3 regions of the Megasphaera stantonii genome follow, and region 1 is predicted to be linked to each of the others. Evidence: riboswitches for the same ligand, from Rfam matches in the RefSeq annotation. Region 1 holds a riboswitch; each other region holds the start of a gene.
The links. A riboswitch is a leader RNA that binds a small molecule or an ion and turns the genes downstream of it on or off. The one in region 1 is predicted to bind FMN.
Positions count from the first base shown of each region.

Region 2: it holds a riboswitch for FMN, as region 1 does, so the genes downstream of both, DKB62_RS11835 (FGGY-family carbohydrate kinase) here and DKB62_RS09435 (bifunctional 3,4-dihydroxy-2-butanone-4-phosphate synthase/GTP cyclohydrolase II) in region 1, are expected to answer to the same signal.
Region 3: it holds a riboswitch for FMN, as region 1 does, so the genes downstream of both, ribD (bifunctional diaminohydroxyphosphoribosylaminopyrimidine deaminase/5-amino-6-(5-phosphoribosylamino)uracil reductase RibD) here and DKB62_RS09435 (bifunctional 3,4-dihydroxy-2-butanone-4-phosphate synthase/GTP cyclohydrolase II) in region 1, are expected to answer to the same signal.

Region 1 is NZ_CP029462.1:2,014,407-2,024,297, reverse strand. Features, by position in the region: gene DKB62_RS09440 (FAD-binding oxidoreductase) at 1-1,402, shown strand, start outside; FMN riboswitch at 1,477-1,608, shown strand; gene DKB62_RS09435 (bifunctional 3,4-dihydroxy-2-butanone-4-phosphate synthase/GTP cyclohydrolase II) at 1,706-2,923, shown strand; gene DKB62_RS09430 (Crp/Fnr family transcriptional regulator) at 3,003-3,590, opposite strand; gene DKB62_RS09425 (ATP-binding protein) at 3,798-4,532, shown strand; gene DKB62_RS09420 (Lrp/AsnC family transcriptional regulator) at 4,635-5,075, opposite strand; gene DKB62_RS09415 (FAD:protein FMN transferase) at 5,195-6,139, opposite strand; gene rnfB (RnfABCDGE type electron transport complex subunit B) at 6,258-7,103, opposite strand; gene DKB62_RS09405 (electron transport complex protein RnfA) at 7,131-7,706, opposite strand; gene rsxE (electron transport complex subunit RsxE) at 7,706-8,329, opposite strand; gene DKB62_RS09395 (RnfABCDGE type electron transport complex subunit G) at 8,329-8,928, opposite strand; gene DKB62_RS09390 (RnfABCDGE type electron transport complex subunit D) at 8,930-9,891, opposite strand, start outside.
Region 2 is NZ_CP029462.1:2,506,653-2,516,543, forward strand. Features, by position in the region: gene DKB62_RS11800 (hypothetical protein) at 1-155, opposite strand, end outside; gene DKB62_RS11805 (metallophosphoesterase) at 152-877, opposite strand; gene DKB62_RS11810 (DUF4931 domain-containing protein) at 909-1,706, opposite strand; gene mutY (A/G-specific adenine glycosylase) at 1,833-2,894, shown strand; gene DKB62_RS11820 (metallophosphoesterase) at 2,918-4,153, shown strand; gene DKB62_RS11825 (nucleoid-associated protein) at 4,177-5,178, shown strand; gene DKB62_RS11830 (LysR family transcriptional regulator) at 5,332-6,231, shown strand; FMN riboswitch at 6,361-6,497, shown strand; gene DKB62_RS11835 (FGGY-family carbohydrate kinase) at 6,597-8,138, shown strand; gene DKB62_RS11840 (3-hydroxybutyryl-CoA dehydrogenase) at 8,417-9,277, shown strand; gene DKB62_RS11845 (short-chain-enoyl-CoA hydratase) at 9,421-9,891, shown strand, end outside.
Region 3 is NZ_CP029462.1:87,831-97,721, reverse strand. Features, by position in the region: gene mtnP (S-methyl-5'-thioadenosine phosphorylase) at 1-251, opposite strand, end outside; gene hslO (Hsp33 family molecular chaperone HslO) at 256-1,140, opposite strand; gene DKB62_RS00445 (DUF6173 family protein) at 1,330-1,764, shown strand; gene ribH (6,7-dimethyl-8-ribityllumazine synthase) at 1,832-2,296, opposite strand; gene DKB62_RS00435 (riboflavin synthase) at 2,329-2,970, opposite strand; gene ribD (bifunctional diaminohydroxyphosphoribosylaminopyrimidine deaminase/5-amino-6-(5-phosphoribosylamino)uracil reductase RibD) at 2,951-4,087, opposite strand; FMN riboswitch at 4,187-4,323, opposite strand; gene rpe (ribulose-phosphate 3-epimerase) at 4,381-5,025, opposite strand; gene rsgA (ribosome small subunit-dependent GTPase A) at 5,028-5,885, opposite strand; gene pknB (Stk1 family PASTA domain-containing Ser/Thr kinase) at 5,899-7,824, opposite strand; gene DKB62_RS00410 (Stp1/IreP family PP2C-type Ser/Thr phosphatase) at 7,864-8,571, opposite strand; gene rlmN (dual-specificity RNA methyltransferase RlmN) at 8,641-9,669, opposite strand; gene rsmB (16S rRNA (cytosine(967)-C(5))-methyltransferase RsmB) at 9,671-9,891, opposite strand, start outside.

The DNA.
Region 1 (9,891 bases):
GAGATATGAACCGATTACTCCTGAAATTTTAAAAAAACTGCAGGCTGCCGTCGGCCCTAAAAACGTCACGACAGATCCGGATAAAATGCAGCCCTACTCCCACGACGAAGTGACCGACCCGGCGTACCACCACATGCCCGAAGCCGTCGTCTTTGCCGAAACGGCCGAGCAGGTCGCCGCTGTCGTCCAGCTGGCCAACGACTATCATTTTCCCGTCGTGCCCCGCGGGGCCGGTACAGGGCTAGCCTGCGGCGCCGTGCCTATTTACGGCGGCATCGTCCTGTCCCTGGAAAAAATGAACCGCATTCTGGAAATTAACGAAGACGCCTTATACGCCGTCGTAGAACCGGGCGTCCGCACGTCGGACCTGCAGGACGCAGCCGAAGCCAAGGGTCTGTTCTACGCCGGCGACCCCTGCAGCGGCGACTCCTGCTTTATCGGCGGCAATATCGCCACCAACGCCGGCGGCAACCGGGCTGTCAAATACGGTACGACGCGCCATCAGGTATACGACGTGGAAATCGTCAATCCGACGGGCCGCATCGTCCAGCTCGGCGCACGCCTGCAGAAGCAATCGACAGGCTACTGCCTCGAGCAGCTGGTCATCGGCTCGGAAGGCACGCTGGGCATCATCACCAAGGCGACGGTCAAGCTCCTGCCGAAGCCTAAATACGCCCTCGATCTGCTGGCCGTTTTCGATTCGCCGGAACAAGCCATCGGCGCCGTCGGAGCCATTTTAAAGCAAGGCATCGTCCCGACCTGCGTCGAATACATGGACAATATTACGATCCGATCGGTAGAAAAATATCTCCATGAAAAGCTGCAGGGCAGCGATTCGGGCAATTACCTCATCGTCGAAGTCGAAGGCATCCATGACGACGACCTGGACGACAAGGCCGTCGCCTTAGACGAGCTCTGCACGCAACACGGCGCGTCGTCGGTCCTCGTCGCCGACCACAATAAAATCTGGCAGGCCCGCAAGGCCTTTGCCGAGGCAGTCCGCGCCGAAAGTCTCATCGTCAGCAAAGAAGACGTCGTCGTCCCCGTCGACCAGGAACCGCTCCTGCTGGCGGAAATTCTCCGCCTGGCCGGCAAATACGGCCTGATCACCCGCATTGCCAGCCACGCCGGCGACGGCAACATCCATCTCAACATCTTAAAGCCCGACGATACGCCCTACGAAGACTGGGCCCGCCGGGTCGAACAAAACCAGCAGGAGCTGTACGCCTTCATCTACGCCCACGGCGGCCGCTTATCGGGCGAGCACGGCATCGGCTTTAAGCGGAAGCATTTGATGGAAGAATTTACCAATCCCGACGAGCTGGCCATGATGAAAGCTATCAAAAAAGCCCTGGACCCCAACAATATCCTCAATCCGGGCAAAATATTCGACATAGAATAGGCCTGTCCCAGCCCGGCCGGCCGCGGCGGCTCTTGCCAAGGATAGCCATTCTGTGTATAATGATTCATGTAGTCATATATCTTCAGGGCAGGGTGAAATTCCCGATCGGCGGTATAGTCCGCGAACGCTACGGCGTAGGAGCCATGTGCTCGTGATTTGGTGCGATTCCAAAACCGACAGTATAGTCTGGATGGAAGAAGATACGATGGAGCTGCCTCCGCGCAGCTTGTGTTGTGTTGACCAAAAAGCCCTGACGCTGCTGGACAGACCGTCAGGGCTTTATCATATTCAGGAGGTTTTATTGTGGCAAAGGAAAACAGAAAATTCAATACCGTAGAAGAAGCAATCGAAGAATTGCAAGCCGGGCATATCATCATCGTCACCGACGACCCGGATAGAGAAAATGAAGGCGACTTTATCTGCGCCGCCCAGTACTGCACGACAGAAAACATGAACTTTATGGCAACGCACGGCAAGGGCCTCATCTGCATGCCCATGAGCATTGAATACGCCCGCAAGCTCGGCTTGCCGCCGATGGTAAGCGACAATATGGACAATCACGAAACGGCCTTCACCGTCTCCATCGACCACGTCGATACGACGACGGGCATTTCCGCCGTAGAACGGGCGCTGACGGCCCGCAAATGCACGGAAGAAACGGCCCGTCCCGAAGACTTCCGCCGTCCCGGCCATAACTTCCCCTTAATCGCCAAGCGCGGCGGAGTCCTGGCCCGCAACGGCCATACGGAAGCGACGGTCGACCTCATGCGCCTCGCCGGCCTGAAGCAAGTCGGCTTGTGCTGCGAAATCATGGCCGACGACGGCACGATGATGCAGACGCCGCAGCTATGGGAATTGGCCGACAAGTACAATTTAAAATTCATCACCATTCACGACCTGCAGAACTACTGCCGCCGTCACGACAAGCACGTCGTCCGCGAAGCCGTCGCTAAGATGCCGACGAAATTCGGCGAATTCAAAATTTACGGCTACGTCAACGACCTGACGGGCGAACACCACGTCGCCCTCGTCAAAGGCGACATCGGCGACGGTAAAAACCTGCTCTGCCGCGTCCACTCCGAATGCCTGACCGGCGACGTATTCGGCTCGTGCCGCTGCGACTGCGGCGAACAGCTGGCCGCTGCCATGACCCAGATCAACGCCGAAGGCCGGGGCATTCTCCTCTACATGCGCCAGGAAGGCCGGGGCATCGGCCTCATCAACAAGCTGAAGGCCTACGTCCTCCAGGAACAGGGCTATGACACCGTAGAAGCCAATGAAAAGCTGGGCTTTGCGCCAGACCTGCGCGAATATTGGATTGGCGCTCAGATTCTGCAGGATTTAGGAGCCAAAGAACTGCGCCTGCTGACGAACAACCCGGAAAAAATCTACGGCCTCGAAGGCTTCGGCGTAGAAATCGTAGAACGCGTGCCGATTGAAATGAAACCCCAGGAATTCGACGAATTCTATTTGGAAACGAAAAAGCATAAGATGGGACATATTCTTCCCCACCTGCGCTGATACAGCGTAATTATCTAAGAAAAAGAGCAGCATGCAGATTCTGAATAACCATCGGAATTCTGCTGCTGCTCTTTTTGGCTTATACCTGCGGTTCTTTCAAAATAAATTTATCTTTGTAATAGTCAATCAGCCCATCTTTTTTCATCCGGCTCAGCTCTGCCGACATGGCGCTCCGGTCGACAGAGAGAAAATCGGCCAGCTGCTGCCGGTTAAAGGGCAGCGTAAACGACGAAGATTCCTGCCGCAGCGCTTCTTCCGACAAATAGAACATGAGCTTCTGCCGCGTCGACCGTTGTGACATATACCGTATTTTCTGCGTAAGCTGCATATTGCGCCGTGCCATGATAGCCAGAAGATTCAAAGCCACACGTTCCTGCGCTTTCGTTAAAACCTGGCCTGCATGAATAATGCTGTTTACGTTGATGAACATAACTTCCGTATCGTCTAAGGCAACAACATCTACTGTCGACTTTACATCAGAAAGACACGCAAAGGCTTCGCCAAATAAACTGCCGGGGCGAACTTGGGATAAGATGTTGCGGTTGCCCCAGTAATCTTCCTGCAGGATGTGCACCGTGCCGGATAAGACAATGCCGATTTGCTCAATTGTATCTCCTGCATAGAAAATAAAATTCCCTTTTTTGTATTTCTTTTTATATATGTCCATCGCATCCAGTAGTTTGCCAATATCTTCTGTCCCGATGTGAGCAAACAACTCAGAATGTTGAATGACTGGTAAAAAATATTGCAATTTCATTCACCTCGTTGCAAAAACAACAGATTTTTCCTGCCCTGTATAGTATACTTTCACCATAAGGCAGCACACTACATGCCCATGCTATTTACGTATATAAAACCACTGGAGGAATACATTATGATTAGAAGAATTATTCAAATTGATGAAGAAAAATGCAATGGCTGCGGTGCCTGCGCAGCAGCCTGCCACGAAGGGGCCATCGCCATGGTAGACGGAAAAGCACGCCTCATGCGCGACGATTACTGTGACGGACTAGGCGACTGCCTGCCCCACTGCCCGACGAACGCCATTACCTTTGTAGAGCGCGAAGCCGCTCCCTATGACGAAGCCGCCGTAAAGGCTAATATGAAAGCCAATGGTCTGAAACATACTGGCGGATGTCCCGGCAGCCAGTCCCGCGTACTTTCTCACGGCTGCCCCGGACAGGCAGCCATGTCTCTTCAGACGACTGCCGCCGAACTTCCCAACACGCCGGCAGTCGCACAATCGCAGCTGCGCCAATGGCCCGTACAAATCAAACTCGTACCGATCAAAGCAGACTATTTCGACGGAGCCCATCTGCTCATCGCAGCGGACTGCACGGCCTATGCTTACGCCCGGTTCCATGAAGATTTCATTCGCAATAAAATTACGATTGTCGGCTGCCCTAAGCTGGACAGTATTGACTATTCCGAAAAATTGACTGAAATCATCAAACAAAATGATATCAAAGATGTCACCATTGTCCGCATGGAGGTTCCCTGCTGCGGCGGCTTGGAAATGGCTGCCAAAAAAGCACTCCAGCAAAGCGGAAAATTCATTCCCTGGCAGGTAAAGACCATTACGATTGACGGCCGCATCAAGGAAGATTAATGTCCTGGCCTAAAACGATTCCCCATCTTTCATATTGTAAAAAAAGAAGCTTATCTTTCATAGGATAAGCTTCTTTTTTATGGAGAGAAAATTCGTACCGTCTTATACGTTCCATTCTTCTTTCAGCGTAGACAAGCACATAAAGGTCTGAGACGACGAAACCGTCGGGATTTCGTTTAGCTCTTCCATAAGGAATTTTTCTAAATCATCAGGAGTTTTTACCAGCACTTTCAATAGGTAATCAAAGGCCCCCACAACGTGATGACACTCCAAGACCTGAGGGAACTGAACGACCTTTTCCCGGAATTCTTCGACGTCGCCGGACCGTTCCATATTAACCATAATAAAAGCCGTGACGTTGTATCCCGTCTTACGGCGGCTGATTTTTGCGCCATATCCTTCAATGATACCGGCGTGTTCCATTTTTCTGATTCGTTCTGCTACAGCCGGTATGGACAAACCGACAACTTTGCTGATTTCCGTAGCAGAAGCTTTTCCGTTTCGCTTCAAAATTGTCAAAATTTTGTCATCAATGTGATCCATATGTCGTTACCATCCTCTACAAATATTTATAGTTATATTATCTTACATTTTGAAGAAAAAGTAAATATTATTCAAGAAAATACTTCCGTTCCGCTTAAAATTTTACATGTAGGGGATAGTTATTCAGCTATACGAAAGTCGGCGTTCATGTCGGAAAAACGGCTGCGGAACCCGTCGGTCATGTAAATCGTTCCATCGTTTCCCGTAATTTCGCATTCTACGCCGTCCATGCCGTCGATAAAGGCCAGTCCCTTCTGTGGGCCTAACACAAAGACGACCGTCGTCAAGATATCGCTGAGCATTCCCGCATGCTCTACGTCTCCGTCGATGACGATAGAGTCGCTCATGACGCCCGAATCGGCTGGATATCCCGTGACGGGATCAAAAATATGGTGATACCGCTTTCCATCCTGAATGAAGTACCGTTCGTAATCGCCAGACGTCGACAAGGCCTGGTTTTCTATGCTCACGATGCCAAGGTATTCGCCGTTCGTATCCGAACGGGGGTGCTTCATACCGATGTTCCAGGCTTTGCCCTTGCTCGTCTTGCCGACGGCGTACATAGAGCTGGCGCCCATGTTTATCAGTCCGCTTTCAATATGATGGGCTTCGTAAATCTTGCGGACCTCATCGACGGCATAGCCTTTGGCGACGCCGCCCAGGTCGATGGACATACCGGCCTTGGCCAGCATGACGCTGTGGTCTTCCGGACGAAGGAGGATATCCTTATAGTTAACGCGCTGCATCGCTTCGGCCAGCTCTCCCGCTTCCGGAACGTGCTGATGTTCCGTCCCAATCTGCCAGAGATTGGTAATAATGCCGACGGTAATATCCCACTCGCCGCTGCTCCGTTCTGAAAAGCCCTTGGCAAAGGAAATCATCTCGTATACCGCCGGGTCTACCTGCACGTAATGGGAGCCGGCGGCAGCGTTGATCTTGCTCACGTCGCTGTCGGGATTTTGCGAGCTCGCCAGGGCGTCCAGCCGCGCGATGCGGGCAAAGCTTTCATCTACGGCTTCCTGTGCTTCTTTCCCAGTCGCTCGCAGAGAAACGGTCGTATCCATGGCAATACCGCTCCTATCATAAGAAGACTCCGGATGCAGAGAGCATCCGGAGCAACTCATCACGACCAGGAAAGCGGCAGTAAGAATATATCTTGCCCTGCGTTTCCAGTTCATCATATTAACCTATCTTTTCTTCTGCTTTTACGTCAGCCAGCAAGGAAGCAATCGCCTTCGTCGGGCATTTTGCTACGCACGTAGCTTCTTCGCAGTTATGGCAGATTTCCGGATTGACGACAGCCAAATGGTCGACAACCTTAACGCCGCCTTCATGAGCGCAGTTCTTCACGCACAGACCGCAGCCGATACAAGCAGCCGAGCAGTCCTTACGAGCTACAGCGCCCATTTCCTTGGACGAGCAGCTGACGGAAACCTTCGCGCTGATCGGCAGCAATTCAATGACGTGGTTCGGACAAATGCTGGCGCATTTACCGCAGCCGGTGCACAGCTGCTTATTAACCTTCGGAAGACCGTCTTCGCCCATGGTCATAGCGCCGAAGGGGCAGGCCTTTACGCAGTTGCCGAAACCGAGACAGCCGTATTTGCAGAATTTCGGACCCTGCTGTACGATTTTAGCGGCAGCGCAGTCATGAACGCCTTTGTATTCATAGGCCAATTTCGCGATGCCGTTGCCGCCGCGGCAGCGGATGTGAGCGTATTTCGGTTCCGTAGCTTCGGCAACCTTACCGGTCAGCTGGGCGACGATAGCTGCAACTTCAGCTTTACCGGGAACGCAAAGGTTAGGCGGAACATCGGGATCAAGAACGACAGCTTCTGCGTATTTAGCGCAGCCAGGGAATCCGCAGGCGCCGCACTGGCCTTTCGGCAATGCTTCTTCAACTTCGCCGATAAGCGGATTTTCTTCCATGGCGAACTTCTTATCTGCAAATGCAAGGACAAAGCCGAACACTACGCCGATGCAAGTCAGAATAACGACTGCCATGATTGCAATCTCAGTGTAATTCATAATAAATATTCCAACTCCTTTGCGTAATTAAATCATACCGGAGAAACCAAGGAAGGCCAACGAAAGCATACCGGCAACGATGAAGGCAATCGGAGTGCCTTTGAGCGAATGGGGTACGTCGGCGAAATCCAGTTTTTCACGGGCGCTGGCCATGAGGACGAGGGCGAGCGCAAAGCCTAAGCCGGAACCAATAGCAAATACGAGGTTTTCGAGGAAGTCGTAGTTGCTGGTAATGCTGATAACCGGTACGGACAATACGATACAGTTCGTAGCGATCAGCATGAGGTAAATGCCCCACATGTTATACAGCGTCGGGGACATCTTTTTAATGACGATTTCCAACAGCTGTACGAAGCTTGCGATCAAGATAACGAAAGAAATCGTACGAAGGAACGTCAGATCAAACGGAACTAATACATAGTTGTACAAAAGCCAAGCGAGAACCGTACTCATCGTCAAGACGGATGTTACGGCAAAGCCCATGCCTACAGAAGCGTTGAGGTTTTTGGATACGCCGAAGAAGATACATAGGCCGAGGAACTTCGTCAATACGAAGTTATTGATCAATACAGCGCCGACAAACAGCGTAAAGTATTCGCCCATTATCCTTCACTCCCTTTCAGTTGTCTTGCTCTTTCGCGGGATTCATTCCAGATCTTAATGCCGGCCATCATGAAGCCGATGAGCATGAATGCTCCAGGCGGCAGAGCCAAAATCAGAGCAGGCTGGTATTCCGGCCCGAACATCGGAGTGCCGAGCAGCGTACCGTTGCCGAAGAGTTCACGAACGACGGAAATGCAGATCATAGCGATGGTAAAGCCGACGCCCATGCCCATGCCGTCGAGGAAGGAAACGACGATGCCGTTCTTCGAAGCAATCGATTCAGCGCGTGCCAGGATGATAGCAAATACGACGACCAAGTCGAGGTATACGCCGAGGGCCTGGTACAAGTCCGGAGCAAACGCCTGAAGGAACAGCTGTACGCACGTTACGATCGTAGCGATACAGGTAATGTATACAGGTACGCGGACCTTTTTGTTAATGGTCTTACGAATAATAGATACGACTACGTTGTTGGACGTAATAACAAACCATACTGTCAAACCCATGGTCAAACCGTTTACTACGCTCGTCGTAACGGCAAGGCCCGGGCACAAGCTCAAGGCTAATACGAAATACGGGTTTTCTTCAATAATGCCTCTGCTAAATACTTTCCAAAGACTCATTATTTATTGCCTCCCTTCGTTGCGCCGGCAGCGGGCTGGGAAGAAGCGCTCTGGCCGCTCAAAGCAGCTGCTTTTTCAATCGCTTCTTTTACGCCTGCAGAGAAAGCGCGGGAAGAAATCGTAGCACCGGTCAAAGCCTGAATTTTATTCGGCTGATTCGGTTCTTTCGTTACTTCCAGGCCGTCGATTTTCTTGCCTTTGAACTGATCTTTAAACGGAGATTTCGCGCCTTTGTCGCCCAGGCCCGGCGTTTCGTTTGCAGCAAGAACGGTGTAATCGATAACGGTGCCGTCGGCAGATACAGCCGTCAGCATTTTAATCGGGCCGCCGTATCCTTTCGGAGCCGTCGGAATGATGTAAGCTACAGTTTTGCCGCCTTTTTCAGCGATAAACGTATCAGCTTCGCCCTGTACGGGAACGAATTTATCAGCGTCCGCAACCAAGGCTTTCATGGAATCCTGTTTCATCTGTTCTGCTTTGTCGGCTGCAATCGGGCCGGTGATGAAGAAGACGACGCCGATGATGCAACCCGAAACTAAACAGGTCAGAATAAGATTCAATGCAACCTTAATGATGCTGTTTCCATGATTGTCTGTCATGTTATTTTGCCCCCTTTGTTTTAACTTCACCAAAGACGGTCGGTTTTACAAGGCGGTCGATAAGCGGCGTCAATGCGTTCATCAGGAGGATGGAATAGCAAACGCCTTCAGGATAACCGCCGAAGAGACGAATCAATACGGTAATAAGACCTGCGCCTAAAGCGAAGATGATTTGGCCTTTCAAGGTAATCGGAGCCGTTACCATATCCGTTGCCATGAAGAACGCGCCGATGATAAGGCCGCCGGCCATCATCTGGAACAACGCAACGTTGGGGCCGTAAGCAACGCACATGAGAACGCCGACAGTAGCGATCATGACGACAGGAACCTGCCAGTTGACATAGCCCTTATAAATGAGGTACAAGCCGCCGAGGATCAGGAGAACCGTAGAGGTTTCGCCCAAAGAACCATTGCGCGTACCGATGAACAGGCTCTGGTAAATCGTGCCCCAGTCGTTCGTGCCGAACAGCTGGAACAGGGCGTCCGTGCCGCCGTGCTTGAATACGTTCAGCGGCGTAGCGCCGGCAACGCCGTCAACGACCGTGCCGTTGAGCTGCGTCCACGTCGTCATAGCGACAGGCCAGGAAACCATCAAGCCTGCACGGCCGACGTGAGCCGGGTTGAAGAGGTTATGACCAAGGCCGCCCATGGACTGCTTGCAGACGACGATAGCCAGGAAGGAGCCGATGATGCTCATCCACCAGGGAAGGCTCGGCGGGCAGCACATAGCCAGCAAGAGGCCGGTGATAACAGCGGAACCATCTTTAATGGTTACCTTTCTGTGCATACCTTTTTCCCATAAAAATTCGAAAACAACTGCGGAAACAATGGCTACTACGATATTGACGAGGGCATTGACGCCAAAGTAGTAAACGCCAAACGCAGCGGCAGGCACGAGGGCGGCAACGACGCTCCACATAATTTTAGGGACCGTTTCGTTACAGCGAACATGCGGCGAAGATG
Region 2 (9,891 bases), 490 kb from region 1:
TCCAGGGTGACGTCTTCCTTCGTGCCGTCGTGCTCGAAGACGCAAAGGGGATTGTCTGCGCCGACTTCGCCGCCGGGCAGGTAGATGTATTCTCCCGTTTCGGCGTCGCCGAAGATAATGCCGGCCAGGAGGTGTTTCTGGGCGATTTGGCTCATACTTTTTCCTCCTCTTCAAAGGTGATTTCCAAGAGCTTGCAGTCCCGATAGTCTGCCGATACGAGGTGGAGCAGGGTGCCGTTGTAACGGCGGGGGAACATCGTATTGGGCTGCATGCCGTGGAGGTGGCCGAAGATGCACAGGGGCACCTTGTATTTTTCCAGGAGCTCCGTAAAGCCGCTGGGCTTGGTCAGGTCGCAGACCGGCGGATAGTGGAGGAGCAGGATGGTGTGCTCGCAGCCGAGCTTTTCCGCTTCCTGCAGGGTCCGCTCGACACGCAGGAGCTCGCGGCGGTAAGGCTTGGCGTCCCGCTCTTCCTTGTAGTGGATGTCGCCGGGGCAGACCCAGCCGTGGGTGCCGCAGACGGCGATGCGCCCTTCGTCGAGGGTGACTGTCGTGCCGTAGAGGTACTGCATGTTATTCTCGGCGTCCATGCGGTTGAGCTTGCCGGCGCTTTCCCACCAGAAGTCGTGGTTGCCGCGGATGATGAGCTTCCGGCCCGGCAGGGCGCGGATTTCGTCCAGGTCTTCCTGGGCGTCCTTGAGGTGCATAGCCCACGACGTGTCGCCGGCGATGAGTACTGTGTCGTCGTCGGTGACGCGGCTGTTCCAGTCTTCCTGGATGCGGCTCCAGTGGTCTTTCCAGCGGGGGCCGAATATTTCCATTGGCTTTTTAGGCGGATGGCCTGATAAGTGTAAGTCTCCGATTGCAAATAAACGCATGTATCTGTCCTTTCTGTATTGGGATTTGGCGTCAAACAGGCTGCGTCAGCTGCTGTTTCAGGGCTTCTATGAACCGTTCCCGGTGTCCCGGATTGGATATTTGGGGAATCATGTAGCCGACGAACAGGGGGTTGGTCAGGAAGCGGGGCATGATCTTGACGTACAGCTTGTCGTCGCCGGGGAAGTCGTAGAAGAAGATGTTGTAACTGTCGTTGCTGCGGATGAATTTGAACATGAAGTAGTCTGCCGTGCGCTGCATATAGCGTACGAACTGGGGAAGCTTTTTCTCGTCGGAGAGGATGAGGTTGATTTCATAAAATCCGATGATAGGCCGCAGGGACAGGTTGACTTCTATGCCTTCTTCGCAGAGGATGGGCGTACCGGAGAAGTGGCAGGACTGAATGTCGTCGTGGTAGTCGTAGTGCTCGAAGCCGACGATCTGCGAGTGGGGATGGTGAATCGTCCCGCCCGACATGTAGCCGTGGTTGCGGTAGAATACGACAGAGCCGCGGCGGAAGCGTTCCATGGCCTTGACCTGACGCCATTTTTCCAGTCCGAAGCGGATGAGGTCGACGGCGTAGGCGGCGTCGTAGGTGGAAAAGTCGCCGTCGCAGTCGTCCGTTTCGATAATCAGGGTCTGCCAGGAGTTCTTCAGGACGGGGTAGGCGTTTTCCAGCCAAATCATATGACCTCTGGTATCCATGATGTTCTTCAAATGGGCTACGTCGCAGAAGGGGCAGTACGATTCGTCGCGGTGGACCGTATCGGGCTTCGTTTTCCCTATGTCTAAATTGTATTCAAGAATATGGTGCAATGGATTCTGTTCCATAGTGTGTGCTCCTTTTTTATTCATTATATATTGTAGCATACGGACTGCCTTTTTTAAACATGATGCGATATAATTATAGATACAGCTTTTCCGGCGACGGGGAAGCTGCGAAAGGATGGTAGATATATGAAGGATAACGATATGAAGGATGGGGCCTTGTGGTCGCCGGTGCTGCTGCAATGGTTCGACGCCTACGGGCGGGACCTGCCGTGGCGGCGCGACGTGCCGCGGGACCCGTATAAGGTATGGGTGTCGGAAATCATGCTGCAGCAGACGAAGGTCGAAGCGGTGCGGCCCTATTACGACAGCTGGATGGACCGCTTTCCCGATATTCCCACGCTGGCGGCGGCCTCGCAGGACGACGTGCTGCGCCAATGGCAGGGGTTGGGGTACTACTCGCGGGCCCGCAATCTCCACGAGGCCGTGCGCGAGGTTGCAGCAGCCTACGGCGGCAAGGTGCCGAAGAATAAGAAGGATATACTGGCCTTGAAGGGCGTAGGAGACTACACGGCCGGGGCGATCCTGAGCATCGCCTACGGCGAGGCTGAGGCCGCCGTAGACGGCAATGTCCTGCGGGTCTTCGCCCGACTATACAATATAGACGGCAACATCTTGTCGGGGCCGGTGAAAAAGGAAATTACGGCCTTGGTGCAGGCTCAGATTCCCCAAGGCCGGGCCGGGGCGTTCAACGAAGCGCTGATGGATTTCGGGGCCATGATCTGCATTCCCAAGCATCCCCGCTGCGGCGAATGCCCCTTGGCCGATATATGCATGGCGAAGCGGGCCGGCCGGGAGCAGGAGCTGCCCGTGCGCATCGTAAAGAAAAAGGTGCCGACAGAGCCGGTGACGGTCGTCGTCGTAGAGGACAATGGACGCTGGCTCATCCACCGCCGGCCGCCGCAGGGCTTGCTGGCGTCGATGTGGGAGTTTCCCAACGGGACGGACGGCTTGGACGGCGTACGGCAGCTGACGGCCAGTGCAGGCGTCATGATTGACGTCGATGACCAGCCGGTAGGAACGCTGAAGCATGTGTTTTCTCATAAAATATGGCAGATGACCATATACGAAGGCCGCCAGATCGGCGGAGAGATTGCAGAAAAGGAGGATTGGCAGTGGCTGCCGCGGCGCGACGTGACGTCGGTCCCCTGGGCGGGGCCTCACGGTAAAATCACTGCGATGGCGAGATGAAGGGACCCTTTTTTATCAATTTCATGATCATCATGTCGTGCATCTGCGTATGCTCCGCCGTGCTGTGGAACTACATCTACCGCCGCAGCCGCTGGCTGGCGCTGGTCGTCTTCGTGGCGGCAGCGACGGTTATTGCCGGCGCAGGCCTGTCTTACTACGGGCGAGTGTTTCCGGCTGTGCAGGGAACTGTCGAGGGGATGCTCCTCATGTACGGATCCTTGGGGGCTATCAGCTGGTTTTTCCTGTTTTTCCTGGCCTTTCCCGTCTTGGTCGTCGCCTCTGCCGCTGTCTTTATCGAGCGGCGTCTGCGGCGGTGGAAGCAGAAACGGCGCGGCGTGACGACTATGCCGCCTGTACCGCCGGAGAAGGGGCGGGGGATTACGCGGCGTTCCTTCCTGCGCGGCGTCGCGGCGGTCATCCCCGTGGCGGCGGCCGGCACGAGCGTATTGGGGAATTTCGTTGGCGAGAGCTATCTGGCCGTAACACGTCACGACTTGCACTATCCTGACCTGCCGGACTACCTCGACGGCTATAAAATCGGCCAGATTTCCGACGTTCACCTGGGGCTGTTCGTCAGTCCCGAGCGGCTCCGCGAGGCTTTGGAGGCGCTGGCGGCGGAGGGGGTAAGCCGCGTGGAAATTACGGGCGACCTTATCGATGAGCTGTCTCTCCTGCCGCAGTGCGGCGACGTGCTGCGGGAGATGGCGGCGAAATTTCCCGACGGCATAGATTACTGCTACGGCAATCACGAGTATTACCGCGGCCTTGAGGCGATTACGGCCTTGCTGGAAACGACACCGGTACGCATTTTGCGCAACAGCGCCGTAGAGGCGTCGGCCGGGCGGGGAGAGGGCTTGGCCGAACGGTCCGGCCAGGATGCCGCTCCCTTTTACGTTGCCGGCGTAGACTACAGCTTTGCCCGCGGCGACGAAGCCTTTACGGCCCAGCGGCGGGAGTACGTGGCTCAGGCTTTGGACGGCGTGCCCGAGTCGGCCTTCGTCGTCATGCTGGCGCATCATTCCGATTTCATCGACGAAGGCTTTGAACGGCGCATTCCCTTGACGATGTGCGGCCACACCCACGGCGCCCAGTTCGCCCTTATCGGGCCTGTCGTCGAGTCCGTCGGCTTCAAGTACCTGCGCGGCATGTACCGCCAGGGCGGCTCATACGGCTACGTCAACCGCGGCACGGGCCATTGGCTGCCCTTCCGGGTATTCTGCTCCCGCGAGGCGACGGTCTTTACCCTGCATAAAGGATAAACAGGAGGAAACAACAGATACGTATGATGATACAAAAAGCGATTTTACATATATTGGATTTCAATACGAACATGTGCATCTTGTCGCAGAAGGACCTCGATTTCAGCAGCGACGTCGTGTACGAATACGTGGACAAGCGCATGAACCGCATCCTGCAGGACGCAGGCCAGCAGACGGGCGTATTTTACGCGACGAGTAATTATCAGGCCCTGCTGCAGCAGCTCATCGGTGGAGAAATCAGCTTCGACGAGTTCGCCTCGCAGACGGCGCGGCAGCTCTACGACATCTTGTCGCACTGCGACGGGCCGTCGTCGCTGGACGTCCTCGTCGTCGATTTCAATGACGACGCCGATGTGCGCTGCATCGGCGTGCTCCTGCTGGACAACAAGACGGCCTACACCCATCAGATATTGGACGACGACGGGGCGGTGTACAACAAGCTTATCAAGCATTACGCTATCCTGCCCGGCGCGTCTCAGAAGATAGAGGCCTACGCTCTCATACACTGCGGCGATTTCTCCATCCGCTTTGTCGACAAGAAGCGGCAGATGGACGGGGAAGACATCTATATCCTGCCGGAACGGCTCCTGCAGTGTACGTCGGTCATTTCGGCCAAGGACGCCGTCAAGCTGGTCAGCAAGATTGCTGCCAAGGTCGCCGAGGATCACGGCGGAAATACGGTAGAAGTCTTGTCGAAGGCTAAGAATTACCTTGTCGAAAACGCCGAGACGGCCGAAGCCTTTTCGCCGCAGGACTTGGGGGCAGAGGTATTCGCCGGTTCGCAGGCCATGCGGAATGAATTTGCCGCCCAGCTGGAAGAAGCCAAGCTGCCTGCCGACGTGCCTATCGCCAAGGCCTTTGCCGAACGGGCCGGCCGCAGCCACAAGATCAAGACCGACACGGGCATTGAAATCATTTTCCCGTCGGAATACATCGAAAACACGGACTATATCCAGTTTATCAATAATCCCGACGGCACCATTTCCATCGAATTGAAGAATATCGGAAAGATCATCAATAAATAAACGAGAGAGGGCTTTTTCCCGCAGAGGAGAAGGCCCTTTTTCCTTGCAGCAGCTCCAAGATTGAATTTTATGGGGAAAAATGATACGATTACGTATATATTTTAAGAATGGCCTTCAAGGTTCGAGGGATGTTTGCCGAAAGGGGAATGGGACATGGAACTGCGCGTGCTGAAGTATTTTTTAGTCGTTGCCAGAGAAGAGAATATTACGAAGGCGGCCAAGATGCTGCACATCACGCAGCCTACCTTGTCGCGCCAGCTCATGCAGATGGAGGAAGAGTTCGGCGTGTCCCTGTTCAAGCGCAGCAAGCACAGCATCATACTGACTGAGGAGGGCATGATACTGCGCCGCCGGGCCCAGGAGCTCGTCGACCTGGCCGAAAAGACGGCGAAGGAAGTGTCGCGGCAGGACGAGGTCATTTCCGGCGAAATCGCCATCGGCTGCGGCGAGACGAAGAATCTGGAGCCTATGGCCAAGGTCATGGCGGCCTTTCAGCAGGCCTATGGAGAGGTGCAGTTTACCTTGTATACGGGCATTGCCGACGACGTGAAGGAGCGCATCGAGCAGGGAACCCTCGATTTCGGACTACTCATTGAGCCCGTAGACGTGAGCAAGTACAGCTACCTGCGCATGCCTCTCAAGGACCGCTGGACCGTGCTGATGCGGCAGGATCATCCCATGGCGGCGAAGGAGGCCGTCGAGCCGCAGGATCTGGCGGGGCAGCGCCTCATCATGCCGGCCCGCTTGTCCGTAAAAAATCAGGTCGAAGCCTGGCTGGGGCGATGGCAGTCCGACGTGCGCCTGGCCGTGTACATGAATCTGTCGGCATACAACAAGATGGTCCTGACGGACAACGGCGTCGGCCTGGCCTTGGGGCTGGACTTCGACACGGTCTTGCCGGGCTTGTGCATGCGCCCTATGAAGCCGTTCATCGAAAACGGCAGCTACATGGTCTGGAAAAAGAACCAGTTCTTGTCGCCGCTGCTGGAACGGTTCATCGAGTTTACGGAAGTATATCTGCAGGAGCACTATGGAGCGCAGCGCGGTGAATAGGGCACCGGCGTCTGGACAAAGGCGTTTCACCGGGCGGGCTTTGCTTTTGCCGTCGTCTTACTTGTTTTTTCCATTCCATCGTAGTATGATATATATGTAAAAAATACATAATATATTTACATTAATATATTTAGTCTTTGAGGCAAGGTGAGAAAGGGAAATCCTTTCAGAGTCCTGACCGGCGGTGATAGTCCGCAACCTCCTGAGGGAGCTGACCCGGCGAAATTCCGGGACCGACAGTATAGTCTGGATGAGAAAAGACTTCGGGCGCGGCACAGGTGTGTTTGCCGTGCCGTTCTCAAGTGCGAAAAGGCTGGATGTATTCCGGCCTTTTTTTGATTTGCCGCAAGATAGAAGGGCAGGTAATGGATATGGAAAAGAAATATTATTTGGGATTTGACGCCGGGACGCAGAGCGTAAAGGTCGCCGTGTACAGCGAGGACATGGAATGCGTAGCTATGGATACGGCCAAGACGACGCTGTATTATCCTCACCCCGGCTGGGTGCAGATGGACGTAGACGAATATTACCGCCTCATCAAGCAGTGCATGGCGTCGTGCAGCCGCCAGCTGGAAGAGAAGGGGATTTCCCCAGCGGCAGTGCGGGCCATTATGGGCGACGGCATCATCTGCGGCATCGCCGGCGTCGACGCCGAAGGGAACGCCGTGACGCCGTACGTCAACTATCTGGACAGCCGCACGGCCGACGACGTAGAAGCGCTGAAAGAACTCAAGCTGGATATCTGGGCGGCCGAAACGGGCAACGCCGAGCCGAACGTCATGTTCCCGGCCATGTTTGCCCGCTGGTTCATGAAGCATATTCCGGCCTTTAACGAAAGGGGCGTCAAGTTCGTCCACAACTGCCCGTACGTCCTCATGCATCTGGCCGGATTGAAGGGCGAAGACGCCTTTATCGACTGGGGCGCCATGTCCGGCTGGGGCCTGGGCTACAACGTCGTGACCAAGGAGTGGTCGGACGAACAGCTGCGCATCCTGGGCATCGACAAGAAATACATGCCGCGCATCGTCAAGCCCTGGGATATTATTGGCCGTCTCTGCGAAGACGATGCTCTGGAAACGGGCTTCCCTGCCGGTATTCCCATCTGCGCCGGCGCCGGCGATACGATGGAATCCATGATGGGCAGCGGCATTCTGGAAGCGGGCAAGGCCGTCGACGTAGCCGGCACGTGCGCTATGTTCTGCGCCGCCACGGACGGCATCATTCCTGAATTGTCCGTACCGGGCAGCGGCCTCATCTTCAATTCGGGCACCTTGCCGGGAACGTATTTCTACTGGGGAATGGTGCGGACCGGCGGACTGGCCCTGCGCTGGTTCAAGGATTCGATTTGCCGCCGCGAAGACGACGACTACTATGCCGAGCTGGACGTGCTGGCAGCACGCCATCCGGCCGGCTGCGACGGGGCGATGTTCATCCCGTATCTGACAGGCGGCAACGGTGATTTCCCCCACGTGCGCGGGACCTTCACGGGCCTGACCCTCGACTCGGACCAGGGAGCGATGTGGCGCTGCGTCCTCGAAGGCATCGGCTACGACTACATGGAAGTTACCGACCGGTACCGGGCGGCAGGCATCGACTTGACGACCTTGACGATTACGGAAGGGGGCAGCCGCGACGATTTGTGGAACCAGATCAAGGCTGACATGCTGGACACGCAGGTATCAACGCTGCGCGTCGCCGGCGGCGCCGTGCCGACGAACTGCATTGTAGCGGCCTATGGAGCCGGCGACATTGCCGACCTCAAGCAGGCCCTCCAGCGGCAGCTCGCTGTCCACAAGACCTTTGGGCCGAACAAGGACAACACGGCCATGTACCGGCGGCAATACGAACAAAGACGCCGTATCTTGCAGGCCTTAAACGTCGGCGAAGGGCAAAAAAATGAATTGTGAAAAATTACATAATCTGGTATGACCAACGTTCATAATATAACGTAGTAAACGGCGCTTTTGGTATCGAATGATGAAATAAAAGTATTGGACATGGTTTATGTATTAAAAAAACGTATACATAATATGCAGTTTTTTGGAAAAATCGCGTTTTTTCGGTAGATTTTTTTGGAAAACGTGATATACTATGAGTGTAAGCAGTGAAACTTATTTTAATATCGCGCGTGAGTTTTTGAAAAGAACTCGTGAAAAAAATCACGCGAAATAAGGAGGAGTTTAACATGTTTTGTAAAAAGGTAATGGTTATTGGCGCAGGCACCATGGGTTCCGGTATCGCTCAGGTATTTGCTGTTAACGGTTGCGAAGTCGTTTTGAATGATATTAAAGACGAATTCATCGCCGGCGGCAAAGCTAAAATTGATAAAGCCTTGACGAAATTGGTCAGCAAGGAAAAAATGACGCAGGAAGAAAAAGACGCCGTAATGGGCCGCATTTCCGGTTTCGTTACCCGCACGGCCGACAACATGAAAGACATCGACCTCGTTGTTGAAGCTGCTATCGAAGATTTGAAAATCAAATCGGCTATCTTCAAAGAATTAGACGAACTCTGCCCGGAACACACGATCCTGGCCAGCAACACGTCCTCTTTGTCCATCACGCAGATCGGCGCAGCTACAAAACGTCCGGACAAAGTTATCGGCATGCACTTCTTCAACCCGGCTCCGGTCATGAAATTGATCGAACTCATCAACGGCATCGCTACTTCTGAAGATACGTTCGCAAAAATCAAAGAAGTATCCGAAGAAATCGGCAAATCCCCGGTTAAAGTTGCAGACTTCCCGGGCTTCGTAGGCAACCGCGTCGTTATCCCCATGATCAACGAAGCTATCCAGGCTTTGATGGAAGGCGTAGCATCCAAAGAAGATATCGACTCCGTATGCAAACTGGGCTTCAACCATCCGATGGGCCCCTTGGCTTTGAGCGACTTGATCGGCAACGACGTTGTCCTTCACATCATGGAAGTTCTCTATGAAGGCTTCGGCGATCCGAAATATCGTCCGTGCCCGCTCCTCAAAACGTACGTCAACGCTGGTTACCTCGGCCGCAAGACGGGCAAAGGCTTCTACGACTACACGAAATAATAGGCGAGCAGTACAAACACAACTCTATAAGCAAGCAATGTAAACTCAAGCGATTTATATTTGTCAGGCAGTGGGCGTGAGTATTCACGCCCCTTGTTTGCACGTCCTACGTGTGAATATATTATTTTGGGAGGGTTCTAATTATGGACTACAAAAACATTCTTTACTCGGCAGAAAACGGTATTGCAACGATTACGATCAATCGTCCGAAAGCTCTGAACGCCCTGAACACGGAAACGGTTTCGGAATTAAGAGACCTCGTCGGCAAAATCGCCGCTGATTCCGAAATTAAAGTCGTCGTTATCACGGGTTCCGGCAGCAAATCCTTCGTAGCCGGCGCAGATATCGTTGAAATGTCCACGAAGAATGCAGTTGAAGGTCGCGCATTCGGCAAAATCGGTCAGGATACGTTTACGGAAATCGAAAACATGCCGCAGCCGGTTATCGCTGCTATTAACGGCTTCGCTTTGGGCGGCGGCTGCGAACTGTCCTGCGCTTGCGACATCCGTTATGCTTCTGAAAACGCTAAATTCGGTCAGCCCGAAGTTGGCCTCGGCATTACGCCGGGCTTCGGCGGCACGCAGCGTCTGCCCCGTGTCGTTGGCCGCGGCTAC
Region 3 (9,891 bases), 730 kb from region 1:
GCCGTCGTCGAAATAACGGCTGTAACGCCTAACCGCTTTAAGCCCAGCATGTTGCCCCGGTAGTTGATCAGATGAGGCGGTATGGAATGGGTTTTACCATGACGGGGAAGGAAAATCAGTTCTTTTCCCTCATACGTGCCGCGGACATAATGGATCGTACCATAAAAGGTGTCCATGTGATGCTCTTTGGCGTTTTTCAGCATCTTGATATCGCAGACGCCCGTACCGCCGATGATGGCAATTAAGCCCATACTATCACTCCTTATGTGCGTTTTCGAATAAAGTAACTAATTCGTCGTGGCTGATGACGTATTTTTCACCGCAGTAATGGCAGGTCATCTCTACCTGCGGGTCCTGCAGCAGTTCCTCCTTATCCTGGGCTCTCAGGGACAGGAGGACGTTTTCAATGCGCTGGCGCGAGCACGTGCACTGCCACCAGGCAGGCTTGCGGAATAATTCTTTAAAATGCATGCCGCTTAAAATAATGTCGATCAGCCCTTCTCCATCGGGATGATTCTTCAAATACGTCGTAATCGGCCCGATCTGCGTAATGTTGGCCTCGACCCGCGCTAAGTCTTCTTCTTTCGCTCCCGGCAGCGCCTGGACGAGAAAGCCGCCTGACGCGGCAATCGTATAGTCCCGGTCGACGAGGACGCCTAAGCTGATCGTCGAGGGAATCTGCTCCGACGTGTATAAGTAATAAGCCAAATCTTCGGCAATTTCGCCGGATACGAGGTCGGCTTGGCTCGTATAGGTCATCTGCTCCGGCGTAAAGCGCGTTACCGTCAGCTGGCCGTGCTGGCCTACAGCGGCTCCTACATCTAATTTTCCGTTTGCTTTGAGGGGCAAATCAACTGTGGGATTGTCGATATAGCCCCGTACTTTATTGGAATCGAAGGCGTCGACGTGAACGGCTCCTAATGGGCCGTCGCCGGCAAATTTAAGGGAAACGCCTTCATGATTTTTATAGTCTCCGGCCAGGAGGAGCGCTCCCGTCATGGCCCGGCCCAAGGCGGCGCAGGCCACAGGCGACAAATGATGCCGCTGCCGCGCCGTTTCGGTTATGCGGCGCGTCTGGGCGATAGAAACGCGAATTAACTCGTCTGATGTATAATGGACGATCTGGTCTTCAATATGCATCCTGTTCTGATATCCTTTCTACATAAAATCTGAATCTAATTATACTACACCTGCGAGTATTTTTCACTACTAATTTGGCAGGTCGGAAAAACTGTACTGCCCGCTGCCGGACTCTTTCGCCGTGCCGGCAGGATTTCTCCCTTCCGCATGGAATTATGTATATAAGAAACGGAAAAAGGGGGCATTACTATGGCAGACGAAAAGAAGGAATATACGGCGGCAGACGGCCGGGATCTCCTGATCATTCCGCCGTCGGCGCCGCTGGATACGGCGGAAGACGAAGATCCGGAAACGCCCTACCTGGCTTCGGATATGTACCGGCGCATCGTCGCGCTCATCAACAATTTTGAATCGGACATGCCCGACGACATGCAGGCCGGCGGCCGCCTCGTATCGGCCGGCAACATTACCTTCAGCATTCAGGACGTAGGCTTTTGGGACCCGAACATGATCGTCTTCTATGGCGAACTATCTGACGGCTCTCACGTCGAATTGGTTCAGCACTTATCTCAGCTGAACCTGCTTCTCGTCGCCGTCAATCGGACCGACGATACGGACAAGCCGCGGCGGATCATCGGCTTTACGACGAAAGACGAGCCCGATACGGAGCCTGCGGCAGAATAACTGCATACAGCGTATAAAAGAGGCTGGTGCGCGAAGAAATTCTTCGGCATCAGCCTCTTGCGTTTTCTTACAGTTCTTTTATGAGGTTGACCATTTCGATAGCCGCTGTCGCTACGTCGAAGCCCTTGTTGCCCGCTTTCGTGCCGGCCCGTTCGATAGCCTGTTCGATATTTTCCGTCGTAATGACGCCGAACATGATAGGCACGCCCGTCTTCAGGGACGCCTGAGCAATGCCCTTGGCTGCTTCATTGCAGACCAGGTCGTAGTGGCTCGTCGCGCCGCGGATAACTGCGCCGAGGCAGATGACGGCGTCGTATTTGCCCGATTCGGCCATTTTCTGGGCGATGAGGGGAATTTCAAAGGAGCCGGGAACCCAGGCCGTCGTGATGTCGTCGTCGCTTACGCCGTGACGATGGAGGGCGTCGTATGCGCCGCCGAGGAGCTTGCTGCAGATAAATTCGTTGAAACGCGCTACGACGATACCAAACTTAGAACCAGAACCAATTAATTGACCTTCTTTAATGTGTGCCATAGTAGAACACTCTCCTATTCTGAAATAGTATTTTAAAATCCATTTTCCAACAGCGTTTCCATTGTGATGCCGGAACGTTTGCCCGTATGGGCTGTTGTAAAACTATGGACATATTTCCCAATTACGTCGGTTTCCAAATTGACGACGGCGCCGGGATGCTTGTCGATGAGCGTCGTATTGGCCATCGTATGGGGAATGATGGAAACGGAAAATTGGCTGTTGCCTACGGAAACGACGGTCAGGCTGATGCCGTCGATGGCTATAGAGCCTTTTTCGACGATGAACGGCTCCATGTCCTTGGGAATGGAAATCGTAATGACCCGGGCGATGCCGTCGGCGGCGATGCGGGCGATATGGCCGACGCCGTCGATATGGCCGCTGACGATGTGGCCGCCCAGCCTGCCGCCGACCTGCATAGCCCGTTCCAAATTGACCTTCGAGCCGCTCTTGATGTCGCTCAGGGACGAACGGCGCATCGTTTCGTGCATGACGTCGGCCGTGAAGGACGAATCCGTCATGGAGGTCACCGTCAGGCAGACGCCGTTGACGGCGATGCTGTCGCCGAGCTGCGTCCCTTCCAGTACCTTACGGGCCTGAATCGTCAGCTTTATCGAGTCGGGACGGCGGTCCATCTGGCCGACGGTGCCCAATTCCTCAATGATGCCAGTGAACATAAGCTCCCTCCCTGTTCGTATTATACGCTGTAATCAAAATATTGCCGTCGTGCAGCTCGACCGAATCGTAAGACAGGGGCAGGCACTCGTCGAGGGAATCGACGCCATGGCCGCCGACAGACGACAGGGCCTGTTCGCCGCCGATGACTTTGTCGCCGATAAAGGCGTATATCTTATCGACGAGCTTGTGGTCGAAGAAGGTCCCCTGAATTTTGCTGCCCCCTTCGACGAGGATGCTCTGCAGGCCCTGCTTGTACAGTAAGTCCAGAGCGGCCGGCAAATCGATGTGACGATCCTTGTTCAGCGGAGCCAGCAGGACGGTGACGCCCATGTTTTTCAATTCTCTCATCTTTTCTACCGGGCAGAGGGACGTCGTCACGACGATGGTCGGCGACGTCTTATCCGTCAGGACGAGGGAATTGAGAGGAATGTGGCCCTGCGAATCCATGATGATGCGTACCGGCTGGTGAGGCTCGTCATGGGCTTCGCGGCGGATGCGGCAGGTCAGCAGCGGATTGTCGAGCTTGACCGTGTTGATGCCGACGAGGATGCCGTCGTAGATAGAGCGCAGGTAGTGGCCGTAATTGCGGGCCCATTGATTTGTAATCCACTGGGATTTTCCCGTCCGCGAGGCGATGCAGCCGTCGAGGCTCTGCGCTATTTTGACGGCGATAAACGGCTTCTGCACCATCATATTTTTAATGAATACTTCGTTCAGCTGAGCGGCTTCCTTGGAAAGCAGCCCGATTTCGACAGGTATGCCGGCCTGCCGGAGAATGGCCGCTCCCTTTCCCGCTACGAGAGGGTTGGGATCCAGCATGGCGATGACGACCTTGCCGACTCCCTTTTCCACGAGCGTGCGGGCGCAGGGCGGCGTCCGCCCGTAATGCGCGCAGGGTTCCAGCGTAACGTATACCGTCGCGCCCTTCGCCTTGTCGCCGGCTTCGCGCAGGGCCCATACTTCCGCATGGGGCGTGCCGGCCTGGCGATGATAGCCCGTGCCGACGATTTCGCCGTCTTTTACGATGACGCAGCCGACGGCCGGATTCGGCGTTGTATACCCTAAAGCCAGCTTTGCCAGCTCCAGGGCTTTTCTCATATAATCTACCGGTTCCAAATCTGTCATTCCTTTCCTGATAGATTTTATTATAAAAAATAAAAAGGCTACGGGTATGGAAACCCAATAGCCTTTTGCGCACAACAAAAATAAACGAAATGTCGTCTTTTCCCATCCAGACTATACTGTCGGTACCGAAATCGCATCGGTTCAGCCCCGCTTACGCCAGGCTAGCGGACTATACCGCCGGTCAGGAATTGAAAGCTGCCCTTTCTCACCTTGCCCCAAAGACTATTATTCATATCCACCTATGATTTTAGCACATAAGGGATAGAAATACAAGTACAGACTTCTTACCGCAGCGCGGCGATGGCTGCAGCCCGGTCTGCCGCTCCAAATACGGCGCTGCCGGCGACGAGGAAGGTAGCGCCGGCTTCCTTGACGGACTGTACTGTATCGGCGTTGACGCCGCCGTCTACTTCTACGACGGCTTCCGTGTTGCCGACGGAATCGAGCAGCGCCCTGGCTTCGCGGATTTTATCCAGCGAATAGGGAATGAATTTCTGACCGCCGAAGCCGGGATTGACGCTCATGATGAGGATCATATCGAGCTGCGCCGCCACGCAGGATAAAGACGATACAGGCGTAGCCGGATTCAAGGCGACGCCGCACTTCATGCCGGCGCTGCGGATATGCTGCAGCGTGCTGTCCAGGTGAGGACACGCTTCCTGATGGACTGTAACGTACTGCACGCCGGCTTTTGCCAGGCCGTCTACGTATACGTCGGGATGTTCGACCATCAAATGGGCGTCGAAGGGAATGGAAACGTGCTTCCGCAAGGCGGCGATGATCGGCACGCCGAACGTCAGGTTCGGCACGAAATGGCCGTCCATCATGTCGAGATGGATGCAGTCTGCTCCCTTTGATTCTACGTCTTTAATTTCTTCAGCCAGCCGGGAAAAATCGGCGGACAAAATAGAAGGACAAATGTGTATCATACCTATCGGTTCCTTTCGAGAATAGAATTGACGATTTTGCAGTACGTTTCATACCGTTCTTTCTGTATCTTGCCTTCGGCAACGGCATCCTTTACGGGGCAGTCCGGCTCCGACAAGTGGAGGCACGACGAAAAGCGGCAGTGTCCGCCGTAAGGCGTCATGTCGGGAAATAAGGCGAAGACCTCCCCTTTGTCGAGGTGCTCGAATTCCAGCGAGCTGAATCCCGGCGTATCGATGACATACGTATCGCCTTCCAGCTGCATGATTTCCGAATGCCTCGTCGTATGGCGGCCCCGCTTGATTTTTTCGCTGACCGAGCCGACAGACAGGTCCCGCCCTAAAATCTGAGACAGCAGGCTCGACTTCCCGACGCCGGACGGCCCGGCAAATACGGTCATCTTATGAGGAAGCAAAGCCTTGATGGCGTCCAGCCCTTCGCCGGTAACGGCAGACACAAGATAGACATCATAGCCGCAGGTTTCATAAAAGGCTTTATAAGCTTCCGCTGTTTCACGGTCTAAATCGCACTTGTTAAAGCACAGCTTCGGATGAACGCCGCCGTATTCGCAGGTCATGAGCAGCTTGTCGACGAGAAACTGATTGGGGTCCGGCGATTGCGCCGCCATGATGACAAACATCTGATCGATGTTGGCTACGGCCGGGCGGCGGAGGCTGTTCCGCCGCGGCAGCTGCTTTTCGACAACGCCCTTTCCGCCGCCTAATTCCGTAATTTCCAGCTCATCTCCGACGAGTATTTTCGCCTTGACCTTTCCCCGGCGACGGCATTCGACGAGCTGTCCGGCGCCGATATCTACGTAGTAATATCCGTTGTAATTTTTTATAACGCGGCCTGTAGTCATGATCCTCCTTCAATTAAATGTACTGATCCTGTACTAACGAATTGTTGATATATACCTTGACGCGGGTCTTGCCTACGCCGCTGATATTTTTAGTAATGCTGTCGCCGCCGGACTGGTTCTTGTCATAGACGACACGGGTGCCGTTGTCGTCCGTCACGACGATCTGCACGTGCTGACTCGACGCGCCGGAAGGAACGCTGATATTCACCGTGCCGTAATGAGGCGTGCCGGCCGGTTCCTGATTATTGGCGCTGCCGTCGGGAACAGCCGCCGCTGCGCCGTATTCGACAGTCAAATCGACGACGTTGCCGCTGCGCGGACTTTGTTTGACAACCTTAGCCAGGGCGTTGTCCTTGGACGCATCCAGATTGGTCACGTTGCCGACGATATATCCGGCGTTTTCCAAGGTCTTCATGGCCGTATCCAAGGTCATGCCGCTGACGGTCGGCGCATCCTGTCCGTTTTTAGCGTCATTCTTCTTTTCGGCCTTGCGGCAGATAATGACGTCGACCGACGAGCCCTTCGCTACTTTGCGCGGCGAGGCCGGGCTCTGGCTGATGATCTTGCCGTTTTCATATTTTTCGCTTTCGGCGTAATGGACGGAGCCGATGGTCAGGCCGATTTCAGACAGCTTTTTCTTCGCTTCATCCAGCGTCAGGTCCCGCAGGTCGGGCATGAGGACTTCCGAGCCTTGATTGCCCTTGCTGACGGTCAGGTAAATAGTCCGGTTTTCCTTGACGACGGCCCCTCCCGACGGCGTCTGGGTAATGACCTCGCCGACAGGCACTTCATCGCTTTCTATTTCGTTGACCGAAACGTTGAGGTGTTCCTTGGACAGTATTTCCTTGGCGATTTCCACCTGCTTGCCTGTTACGTCGGGAACGGTAATATCCTGAGTGCTCCAGAAATTGCCGAAGGAAAAGAAAGCCCACATAAACGCGACGACAAAGACGCCGAGCATGCCGATGATAATGGATTTTTTCGAATGGCTGCTGATGGAATCGAGCATGCGGGAAAAGATATTTTTCTTCTGCTCCTCTTCCGGCGATTTCAGCGGCGGAATCTTCTGGGTCGCAAAATTATTTTTGATAATCGGCATAGCCCCTTTATTGGTATTGACAAATCCCTGGGACAGGCGAAGCTCCGACATCATTTCGGCAATCGACTGGAACCGGTCGTCGGGATTCTTGGCCATGGCCTTTAAAATACACTGTTCCACCAGTCGGGGAATGCGGCGGTTATACTTCGTCGGCAAGGGAATATCATCCTGCACGTGCTGCAGGGCGACGCTGATTGCCGTCTCGCCTTCGAAGGGCACGACGCCGGTCATCATCTCGTACATGACGACGCCCAAGGAATAGATATCCGTCCGTTCGTCTACGGGGCCGCCGCTGGCCTGTTCCGGCGAAAAATAATGGACGGAGCCCAGCACGGCGTGGTCATCCTTGTTGGTCGCGCTGGAATTTATAGCTCTGGCGATGCCAAAGTCGGCGACTTTGATGCGTCCCGTTTCAGTCACCAGGATGTTATGGGGCTTGATGTCGCAGTGGACGATGCCGTTTTTATGGGCATTTTCCAAAGCCTCGCCGATATCGAAGGTAATCTGTATGGACGTATTGATCGGCAGATGGCCGTGCTTTTCAATATATTCCTTCAGCGTTTCGCCGCGGACGTATTCCATGACGATGTAATGCACATTTTCGTCATAACCAACATCATATATATTTACGATATTGGGATGGGACAGCTTGGCCGCCGCCTGCGCTTCCTGACGGAACCGGACGACGAAATCGTGGTCGTCTCCGTATTTTGCGAGAAGGATCTTGACGGCGACAATACGATCCAGCAAAATATCCTGGGCCTTGTAGACGACGGCCATGCCGCCGGTGCCTACTTCCTCCAATATCTTGTATCTGTTGTCTAATATATGACCAATCATTTTTAGATTCTCCACCACTTTCATAGTAGTCAATCCCGATTATATGGTTGTTAAAATTGCAGTAACATTGTCTTTTGCGCCGTTATCGTATACCTGGGCAAAAAGATCGTTGATAATATCGCGTTCACTGCGGCTGTAATCGCCGACGGCGTCGCGCAGGACCTGCTCATCCAAAAACGACGTCAGGCCGTCAGAGCAAATGAGTATCCGGTCTCCCCTCTCTACGGCGAAGGCCCCGCTGTCTACGAGCAGCGTCTTATCGACGCCGACGGCGCGGGTCAGGACGTGGCGCTGCGGATGGTTCTGCAGCTCTTCTGACGTGATTTTATGACGTTCCAGCAGCTCCTGGACGATCGTATGATCTACGGAGATTTGCTGCAGCCGGCCGCCGCGGCACAAGTAAATGCGGCTGTCGCCGACGTGGCCCCAAAAGGCGTGCTGCTTAGCCAGGGTTACGAGGGATATGGTCGTTCCCATGCCTTCCAGCGACGGGTCGATCATCGTCTTGCTGATAATGCAGGAATTTGCGTATTGAATGGCTTTTTCCAGTTGTACCGGCGCGGCAAAGGTAAAGTTCTTAAAATAATAGGCGATGGCTTCTACGGCCGTCTTGCTGGCTATTTCGCCGCCGACGTACCCGCCCATGCCGTCGGCGACGGCCAAGACGTTTCGTTCGCGGCTTATATAAAAAGAATCTTCATTTACCTTGCGCACCAGACCGATTCGTGATTCGCCGTATGTGCCCAAAGTCTCACGTCCTCTCGCGGTGCGTTGTTATTACATACACATAATTCATATCATATTCCCTAGGACATGTCAAATGTTTTCACGCTTGATACGCAGCTGCCCGCAGGCGGCCTGGATCTGGCTTCCCATTTCGCGGCGCAGCGTGACGTTTATGCCGCGTTTCTGCAAATACGCAATAAAGGAATTGATTTCTCCTGCTGACGGACGATACAGGCCGACGTCGTAATTATCGTTTATGGGAATGGCGTTAATCAGGATATTTTTGCCGCCGAACAGCTCTGCGAGCTCGCGGGCGCAGGCCGTGCTGCAGTTTACGCCCTGTATCAGGATGTATTCAAAAGTCACCTTGCGGCCTGTTTTCTGAAAATAATGGTCTGCCGCCTTCAGCACGTCGGCGACGGGATAGGTGTCCGTAATCGGCATGATGCGGCGGCGCAGCTCGTCGTTCGGCGCGTGGAGCGACACGGCCAGCGTAATAGGGATGCCTTCGTCGGCCAGGTCGTACATGCGCGGCACGATGCCCGACGTCGACAGGGCCATGTTGCGGTATCCCAGATACAGCGTGTCCTTTTCATGGATCATCTTCATAAAACGGACGACGTTGTCATAGTTCAGCAGGGGCTCGCCCGTCCCCATGATGACGATAGAGTGAAGCTCCGGCGTTACGTATTTGCGGAATGCCATGAGCTGAGCTACCATTTCGCCGGCTGTCAAATTGCGGACGAAGCCGTTTTTAGCCGAAGCGCAGAAGGCGCAGTTTACGGCGCAGCCCACTTGCGACGACAAGCAGATAGAATTGCCGTAGTCGTGCATCATGAGGACTGTTTCGACGGTGTTGCCGTCGTGCAGGCTCAAAAGCAGCTTGACCGTCTGACCGTCCGGCGACTCCAGCTTAGACAGGATTTCGGGGAAACAGATGGGCAGATCGGCCTTTAGCTTCTCCCTGTCGCCCTTGGGCAGCAGGACCATGTCGTCCCAGGAAAAAATATGCTGCTTATAGATGTAATGGAAGATTTGGTCTGCCCGGAATTTTTTCATGCCCCGGGTTACAAGGAACTCCTGCAGCTCTGTTTTGGTCATATCGAATATATCGGCCATGTTACTCTCCTCTTCTCATGCGGGCGATGAAAAAGCCGTCCAGGTGGTCGCGCTGCGGCAGCAGCTGGATGCACGGCCCGTCGTGATTCGGCAGGCGGCAGAAATCTGCAGCGTTTTCCAGGTGGAAGTCGCCGTGATCCTGCAAAAATTGCCGTACAATCTGGATATTTTCTTCATCGTGCATCGTGCAGGTGCTGTACACGAGGACGCCGCCGGGCTTGA